DNA from 2 places in the Actinopolymorpha sp. NPDC004070 genome. Region 1 is predicted to be linked to the other one. Evidence: predicted binding sites of a transcription regulator. Region 1 holds the regulator's gene; the other holds the start of a gene.

The links. Region 1 encodes HrcA, which represses chaperone genes, less so after heat shock. Its sites were predicted from a motif close to TTGGCACTCGNNNNNNNCGAGTGCCAA; they were not measured.
Region 2: a site for HrcA is predicted at 1,724-1,750, ahead of groES (co-chaperone GroES). Genes of this name have one in related genera too.

The regions. Positions count from the first base shown of each region.
Region 1 covers NZ_JBEXMJ010000015.1:85,981-90,518, forward strand. The annotation lists gene ABZV93_RS24615 (DUF3097 domain-containing protein) at 1-709, opposite strand, end outside; gene ABZV93_RS24620 (MBL fold metallo-hydrolase) at 817-1,722, opposite strand; gene hrcA (heat-inducible transcriptional repressor HrcA) at 2,054-3,073, shown strand; gene dnaJ (molecular chaperone DnaJ) at 3,112-4,245, shown strand; gene ABZV93_RS24635 (histidine triad nucleotide-binding protein) at 4,325-4,538, shown strand, end outside.
Region 2 covers NZ_JBEXMJ010000001.1:399,411-403,948, forward strand. The annotation lists gene ABZV93_RS01870 (Rid family detoxifying hydrolase) at 1-149, opposite strand, end outside; gene ABZV93_RS01875 (SAM-dependent methyltransferase) at 319-1,641, opposite strand; gene groES (co-chaperone GroES) at 1,916-2,212, shown strand; gene groL (chaperonin GroEL) at 2,472-4,094, shown strand; gene ABZV93_RS01890 (MFS transporter) at 4,283-4,538, shown strand, end outside.

The DNA.
Region 1 (4,538 bases):
CGAGGGCGGCGCAGATGCCGTGCTTCCACGACGTCTGCCGCGGGATGTCGGGCCATCGGTCCAGACCCACGCGCTCGGGTCGTACGGCCGCCCAGATGTCCACGAACGGGTGGCCGACCACGAGGACGTGGGCGCCGTAGGGCCCGCGGGCGACCTCCTCGGCGATCCGGCTCTCCTTGCTGCCGGGCACCAGGTGGTCGACGAGGACGCCGAGCCGGCGCCGGGGCTCGGGCCGGAACTCCGCCACGACGGCGGCGAGGTCGTCCACGCCTTCGAGATACTCCACGGCGACGCCCTCGATCCGCAGGTCGTCGCCCCACACCTTCTCGATCAGCTCGGCGTCGTGGCGGCCCTCGACGTAGATCCGGCTGGCCCGGGCGACCCTGGCCCGGGAGTTGCGGACCGCGATCGAACCGGACGCGGTGCGGGCGGGTCCGGCGGCCGGCGCGGCCTTCGGGCGCCGGATCGCGACCGGCTTTCCCTCCAGCCAGAACCCCGGGCCGTACGGATAGCTGCGCCGAGCCCCGCGCCGGTCCTCCAGCACCACGAGGTCGCGTTCGATCGCGACCACCGCGCCGCAGAAGCCCGTGGTGGCGTCCTCGAGCACCATCTCGGGCTCGACGTCCACCTCGACCGTCCGGCCGAGCTTCGGTGCCCGCCAGTCGGTGGTCAGGACGTCCTGCGTATAGCGATCACCAGGTCCGGCCATGATCGGTGAGCGTAGCGGCGGACCGGCCCGCGATCGGGGAACGCCACGCCGCCGGCCCGGGGCCGGGCCTCGCAGGCGCCGTTCGTCGTACGTCCGGTGGCGTTCGGCTACTGGCCCAGCAGGGGGAGGGAACGCCGGCCCGGCCCCGGTCCTTCGGGCCCGGTCATAGGAGCGCCGGACTCCCGCAGGTGCCGGTAGCCCCGGCGAACCGCCTCGGCCAGCCGCTCGGTGGGGTAGGGCCACTCCGCCGCCGCAAGCGCCTCGGCCTCCGGCACACCCTCGCCCGCCAGCCGGCGGATCGTCTCCGCGACCGCGGTGGCGTCGCCGAACTGCGCGGTCACGAACGCCTGGTCCACCACCGCACCGTGACCCGGCACCACCGCCGACGACGGCGTGAGCAGGCCGGTCAACACCTCCAGTGTCGACGGCCACTCCAGCGGGAACGAGTCGTCGCCGTACGCCGGCGGACCGGACTCCTCCACCAGGTCACCGGCGAACACGACGTCGGCGTCCGGCACCCGGATCGCCACGTCGCCGTCGGTGTGGCCACGGCCGGGGTGGACGAGCTCGACCACGCGGTCGCCGAGGTCGATCACGGACACCGAGGCGAACGTACGGGTGGGCGGGGTCAGCACGAGATCGGCCATGTCCCGCTCCCACTCAGGCGAACGGCCGGCGAGGGCCGCGCGCGCATGCTCGCCCCACTCGGCGAGCGCACCGGGAACCGTCTCGTGCCCGTAGATCGTGGCGTCGGCGAACCGCTGGTTACCGAACGTGTGGTCGAAGTGCCAGTGGGTGTCGACGACCCACCGGACCGGCAGGTCGGACAACTCGGCGAGGTCCGCGCGGAGTTCGTCCGCTTCGCGCGGGCCGCCCCTGGTGTCCACGACGAGCAGCCCGTCGGCGCCGACGACCACGCCCACGGTGACGTCGAACGACGGGTAGCGCCGGGCGAAGCAGCCTTGGCCGACCTCGGTCCACTTCTCGGTCCGGCCGGTACGGGGGACATTCACGCCCACAGCATCCCATTGCCGTGGTCAGCACAAGGTGGCCGTGTCGCCGTAGACTGGCACTCAGGTTCGGCGAGTGCCAGTCTGGTGCCGGTCCAAGATCCGTTCGGACGGCGTACTCGCGCGTGGGCTCGTCGAGGTGGGCGGGCCCACTGCCACGCCCGGCGGCTCGCCCGGGCCGGTACCGTCCGAACCACCGCGCGGTCAGCGGGACCGGCACGACCAGCCGCACGAGCGGGACAGCAGGACAAGCAGCGAGCAGCACAGCAACACCGCAGGCAACAGCACCGCAGAAACACGTGGAACCGCGCCAGGACGAAGGAGGCCGAAGCCAATGCTCGACGACCGGAAGTTGGCCGTCCTCCGCGCGATCGTCGAGGACTACGTCCACACCGAGGAGCCGGTCGGATCGAAGGCCCTGGTCGACCGGCACAACCTGGGTGTCTCTCCGGCGACCGTGCGCAACGACATGGCCGCGCTGGAGGAGGAGGGCTACATCGCCCAGCCGCACACCAGCGCCGGCCGGATCCCCACCGACAAGGGCTACCGCCTCTTCGTCGACCGGCTGACCACGATCAAGCCGATGTCCAGCGCCGAGCGCCGCGCCATCTCGGCGTTCCTCGAGGGCGCTGTCGACCTGGACGACGTGGTGCACCGCACGGTGCGCCTGCTCGCCCAGATCACCCGGCAGGTCGCGGTCGTGCAGTACCCCACGCTCACCCGGTCCACCGTCCGGCATGTGGAACTCGTCACGTTGTCGTCGAGCCGGCTGCTGATCGTTTTGATCACCAGCACCGGCCGGGTGGAGCAGCGGGTGGTCGACGTGGGCACCACGGTGGCCGACGAGTTCCTGCGCGACGTCCGGTCCCGGCTGAACGCCGCGGTCACCGGGCGGCCGCTCACCGAGGCCGCGTCGGCGGTTGCCGACCTACCGGACACCTTCGAGGTGTCCCAACGCTCGCAGGTCACCGCCATCGTGTCGACGTTCCTGGAGACCGTCGCCGAACGCACCGAGGGCCGGATCGCGGTGAGCGGTACGGCCAACCTCATCCCGTTCGGCGCGGAGTTCCACACCTCCATCCGGCCGGTCCTGGAGGCGCTGGAGGAGCAGGTCGTCCTGCTCCGCCTCATCGGTGAGGCCACCGACCCGTCCGGGTTCACCGTCCGGATCGGTCACGAAAACCCCTTCGTCGAACTCTCCACGGCCTCGGTGGTCACCACCGGCTATGGTCCTGGGGACGAGGCCGTCGCCAATCTCGGGGTGGTCGGGCCGACCCGAATGGATTACCCGGGCACCATGGGAGCGGTTCGCGCCGTAGCCCGCTATGTCAGCCAGATCCTCGCAGGGGAATGATCCGAGGGAATGAGTCAGTGCCGAAGGCATCCCAGAGCATGAGCCAGGACTACTACGAGCTCCTCGGCGTCCGCCGCGACGCCTCCGCGGAGGAGATCAAGAAGGCCTACCGTCGGCTGGCGCGCACGCTGCACCCAGACGTCAACCCCGACCCCGAGACGCAGGAGCGGTTCAAGGAGGTCACCCGCGCCTACGAGGTCCTGTCGGACCCGAAGAAGCGCGAGGTGTACGACCTGGGCGGCGACCCCCTGGCGTCCGGTGCGGGCCAGGGCGCGGGCTTCGGTCCCGGGTTCTCCTTCACCGACATCATGGACGCGTTCTTCGGCTCATCCGGCACCCGCGGCCCGCGTCCGCGCACCCGGCGTGGCCAGGACGCGCTGTTGCGGCTGCCGGTCGACCTGGCCGAGGCGGTGTTCGGCGCGGTCAAGGAGATCCAGGTCGACACCGCCGTGGTGTGCCAGAGCTGCCAGGGCGGTGGCGCCGCTCCGGGAACGTCGCCGACCACCTGCACGGTGTGCGAGGGCCGCGGCGAGGTCAACTCCGTCCAGCGCTCGTTCCTGGGCCAGGTGATGACCACCCGGCCGTGCCCCCGTTGCCAGGGCTTCGGGACGATCATCCCCAACCCCTGCCCGGAATGCGCGGGGGAGGGCCGGGTGCTGTCCCGCCGTACGCTCGCGGTCAAGATTCCGGCCGGTGTCGACGACGGCACCCGCATCCAGCTGTCCGGCCAGGGAGAGGTGGGGCCCGGTGGCGGACCCGCCGGCGACCTGTACGTCGAGATACAGGTCGAGCCGCACGAGGTGTGGACCCGGCACGGCAACGACCTGCACTGCACCGTCAAGCTGCCGATGACCGCCGCCGCGCTCGGCACCACGATCACCCTGGACACCCTGGACGAGGACTCCGTCGAGGTGGAGGCCAAGGCGGGCACCCAGTCCGGCCACGAGCTGGTGATCCCCGGCCGCGGCGTACCCCACCTGTCCGGCGGTTCCCGGCGCGGCGACCTGGTGGTGCACGTGGTGGTGGAGACCCCGTCCCGGCTCGACCACGCCCAGCGGGAGCTGCTCACCGAGCTCGCGCGGCTGCGTGGCGAGGAGAAGGCCAGCGGGCAGTTCACCTCCGAGCGGCGCGGTGGGGTCTTCTCCCGCATCCGCGACGCCTTCAACGGCTGAACCACGTGACCGAGCCGAACGAGGCAACCGGGCCGACCGGGCCGACCGCCGTGACCGAGCCGACCGAGGGGAGTCGGGCGTGACGAGCGACGCCGACTGCGTGTTCTGCCGCATCGTGGCGGGGGAGATTCCGGCGGAGGTGATCCGGGAGACCGAGCACACGCTGGCCTTCCCCGACGTGAGCCCGCAGGCGCCGGTGCACGTGCTGGTGATCCCCAAGGACCACCGGGCCGACCTCGACGCGGTGGTCGCCGCCGACCCCGGGCTGGCCGGTGAGCTGCTGCGCGAGTGCG
Region 2 (4,538 bases), on a different contig from region 1:
TCGGCGACACCGCCCTCCACGAGCTTGCCGGTCTTCGGGTCGGCCGGGCCGAAGCCCGCGGTGTAGAGAAAACCGTTGGCCACGACTCCCTGGGAGTAGGCACCGGCCGGGTTGGGTGCCTGGTCGGTCCGGATCGCTTCCTTGGCCATGGAGGTCCTTCCGCTCGGTCGACGCGTCCGCCGCTGCGTCCGCCTTCGTCATGCTTGGTTCGCGGGTCTCCGACGGACCGCTGGGCGGTTCGTACGATTCCTTCCGCGAAGCGACACTAACGCGTGCGCCCGGCCCACTCGCCGCGGCGTTGGCCCGGCGGTACGCCCCTCACGAGGCCGGCGGCGCCACCGGCGGGCTCACCAGCGGCGTCACCAGAAGGGCGACGCTGCCGCCGGCCGTCCTGGTCACCAGCAGCGTCGCCGCGGTCGAGCCGCGCGGGGCGAGGCGCTTGCGGAGCACGTCGGGGTCGACGTCCACGCCGCGCTTCTTCACGGTCAGCGCACCGACGTCGCGAGTGCGCAGGGCGCGTTTGAGCACCTTCACGTCGTAGGGCAGAACCTCCTCGACGCGGTACGCGGTGGCGAACGGCGTCGGCACCCACCGGTCGGAGGTGAGGTAGGCGATCTTCGGGTGCAGCAGCGAGCCGTCGACCAGCGGCGCCACCGCGGTCACCAGCCCGGCGCGGATCACCGCGCCGTCGGGTTCGTAGACAAAGCCGAGCGGCTCGCTGACCGGTGCCTCGCCCGGGTCGTCCGCGTCGGTGAGGCAGGCCGCCGCCGGCAGCACGGTGGCGCGCCGGCGTACGGGTGCGCCGGACGTCTCGGCGCGCGACCGGAGGGCACCGGACCACAGCGCCGCCTCCTTCACCTCCCGGCCCTCGCTGATCCACTCCGCCTCCACGTCGGCCGGAACCAGGGCGTGCGGGATGATCGGCGCCGTCTTGACGCAGGCGGTGCCGGTGAGCAGGTCGGTCACGAAGGACCAGGGCGGGGAATAGTCGGCCGGATCGAAGACCCTGCCCCGGCCCGAACGCCTGGCCGGATCGGCCACCACCCCGGCGTAGGGCGAACGGTCCACGCCGGTGACGTCGACCACCTCCACCTGGGCACGTGCCGGACCGGACGTGCCGGCCGGGTCGGCCAGGTTGACCACGTCGGCCAGGTTGGCCACTTCGGCCAGGTTGGCTCGGGCGATCTCAGCGGTCAGCGGGTCCCGGTCGAACCCGGTCACGGCCAGGCCGGCCCGGGCCAGCGCCAGCAGGTCCCCGCCGATGCCGCAGCACAGGTCGGCCACCCGCGCGGCTTCCGCCGGGCTCGTGGAGCCGCCCGCCAAGCCGCCCGCGGAGCTGCCTTCGCCCCCGAGGACGGCCGCGATCCGCTCGGCGCGGTACGCCGCCACCCCGGAGGTGGTCGCCTGCTCCAGTCCGTCGCGGGTGAAGAACATCCGGTCCGCGTCGGCACCGAACTTGGCCCGGGCCCGGCGGCGCAGGGCCGCCTGGGTGAGTGCGGCGGCCACCAGGTCGGCGGGGTGGTCGCGGCGCAGCCGGGTGGCGAGGCTGATCGCGGCGCGCTCGTCGTAGGCCGTCTGGGCCTCGGCGAGCAGGGCCCGGCCGGCGGGTCCGCGCAGCGCCCGGAACACCTCGAGGTCCATCGGCTGCTCCGCTCCTTCGTCGGTCCAGTCCCGCCGGCTGCCGTCACGAGGTCGCGGTTCTTCGGATTCCGTTCCGACCCGCCTGGCACTCAGGTTGACCGAGTGCTAACAACCGCATAGATTCGGCCTTGGCACTCTCGACCTTAGGGTGCCAGCAACAGCCCGCGACGAGGCGGCCGGCACCGCGACGACGGCTCGCCAGCGTTGCTCCACAGGTGAAAACAACTCACGAACTCGTGTTCACCGTGACATCCCGTGAAGGGGGAGGTCAGTAGTGTCGGTCTCCATCAAGCCGCTCGAGGACCGCATCGTCATCAAGACCCTCGACGCCGAAGAGACAACCGCGTCGGGTCTGGTGATTCCCGATACCGCGAAGGAGAAGCCCCAGGAGGGCGAAGTCGTCGCGGTCGGTCCAGGTCGCATCGACGACAACGGCAACCGGGTCCCGCTCGACGTCGCTGTCGGCGACAAGGTGATCTTCAGCAAGTACGGCGGCACCGAGGTGAAGTACAGCGGCGAGGAGTTCCTCATCCTCTCCGCGCGCGACGTCCTCGCCGTCGTCGAGAAGTAGGCCAACGCCCCGGCAGGAGGGCGGGCCCCGCGCCCGGATCCCCCGGCGGGCGCGACCCGCGACCACCTGGTCGCGACCGAGTGGTCGCGTCGCCACCGCCCTCCTGCCGCCGGCTCGTGCCGCCTGACCTCAGGTCCACGGACCTGGTCACGGGCGGCCCCAGACGTACACGTTCGACGGACGACTGACGACCGGCACCAGCCGGGCCCGGCCACCGCCGGCACACCCGGTAGGGCGTCGTGGAAGGACATTTACACCCATGCCGAAGATCCTGGAGTTCGACGAGAACGCACGGCGCGCCCTCGAGCGTGGCGTCGACGCCCTCGCGAACACCGTGAAGGTGACGCTGGGCCCCAAGGGCCGCAACGTCGTCATCGACAAGAAGTGGGGCGCTCCCACCATCACCAACGATGGTGTGACGGTCGCCCGTGAGGTGGAGCTCGAGGACCCGTTCGAGAACCTCGGCGCCCAGCTCGTCAAGGAAGTCGCCACCAAGACCAACGACATCGCCGGTGACGGCACCACCACCGCGACGGTGCTCGCCCAGGCGATGGTGCACGTCGGGCTGCGGGCGGTCGCCGCCGGCGCCAACCCGATGGTGCTGAAGAAGGGCATCGACCGCGCGGTCGAGACGATCAACACGTTCCTCCTGGACGAGGCCAAGTCGGTCGACACCCGGGAGGAGATGGCCCACGTGGCCACCATCTCCGCGCAGGACGCGCAGATCGGCCAGCTGATCGCCGAGTCCTTCGACAAGGTGGGCAAGGACGGTGTGATCACCGTCGAGGAGTCCAACACCCTGGGCACCGAGCTCGAGCTCACCGAGGGCATGCAGTTCGACAAGGGCTTCATCTCGCCGAACTTCGTGACCGACGCCGAGCGCCAGGAAGCCGTCCTGGACGACGCGTACATCCTGATCCACCAGGGCAAGATCTCCTCGATGGCCGACCTGCTCCCGCTGCTGGAGAAGGTCGTCCAGGCGGGCAAGCCGCTGGTGATCATCGCCGAGGACGTCGAGGGCGAGGCCCTGGCCACCCTCGTGGTCAACAAGATCCGCGGCATCTTCAACTCGGTGGCCGTCAAGGCTCCGGGGTTCGGTGACCGCCGCAAGGCCATGCTCGAGGATCTCGCCGCTCTCACCGGTGGCCAGGTCGTCGCGCCCGAGATCGGGCTCAAGCTCGACCAGGTCGGCCTCGAGGTGCTCGGCACCGCCCGCCGGGTCACGGTGACCAAGGACGACACGACGGTCATCGACGGCGGCGGCTCCGCCGAGGACGTGGCCGCCCGCGTCTCCCAGATCAGGGCCGAGATCGAGAACACCGACTCCGACTGGGACCGCGAGAAGCTGCAGGAGCGGCTCGCGAAGCTGGCCGGCGGCGTGTGCGTGATCAAGGTCGGCGCGGCCACCGAGGTCGAGCTCAAGGAGAAGAAGCACCGCATCGAGGACGCCGTGTCGGCGACCCGGGCAGCGATCGAGGAGGGCATCGTCACCGGCGGTGGCGCCGCCCTCGTGCACGCCGCGACGGCGCTCGACAACCTGTCCGAGCTGACCGGTGACGAGAAGATCGGTGTGGAACTCGTACGCCAGTCCGTCCGTGAGCCGCTGCGCTGGATCGCCGAGAACGCCGGCGCCCAGGGCTACGTCGTCGTGGAGAAGGTCCGCGAGAACGGCCCCGGCAAGGGCTACAACGCCGCTACCGGCCAGTACGGTGACCTGATCGGCCAGGGCGTCATCGACCCGGTGAAGGTGACCCGGTCGGCGCTCGCCAACGCGGCGTCCATCGCGGCGATGCTGCTCACCACCGAGACGCTCGTCGTCGACAAGCCGGAGGAGGCCGAGGAGGCCGCCGGACAGGGCCACGGCCACGGCCACGGTCACTGATCCGGCAGCCGGTTGAGACCGGCTGACTCCAGCTGACACCGGCGTACGCCGGGCAGCATGTGACGGCCGAGGGGCCGGGACACCTCCGCGGAGGAGTCCCGGCCCCTCGGCCGCTGTCGCTCCGGCGGGCGTTCACGGCGCCGACCCGCGCGAATCGCCCGAACCCGGAATCGGCGACAATAGGTCTGATGTCCACCCAGGTCACCCTCAGGTCCCTCGGTGTGCGGGTGTACCTGCCGTCCCTGCTCTACGGCGTGGGGCAGGGCGCCATCGCGCCGATCGTGGCGCTGTCCGCCCGCGACCTCGGAGCCTCCGTCGGCTCCGCCAGCCTGGTCGTGGCCGCCGCCGGCGTCGGCCAGCTCGTCGGGGACCTGCCGGCGGGAGCGCTGGCCGGGCGGATCGGCGAACGCCGGGCGATGCTGGCCGCGTCCGCTCTGGTGGTCG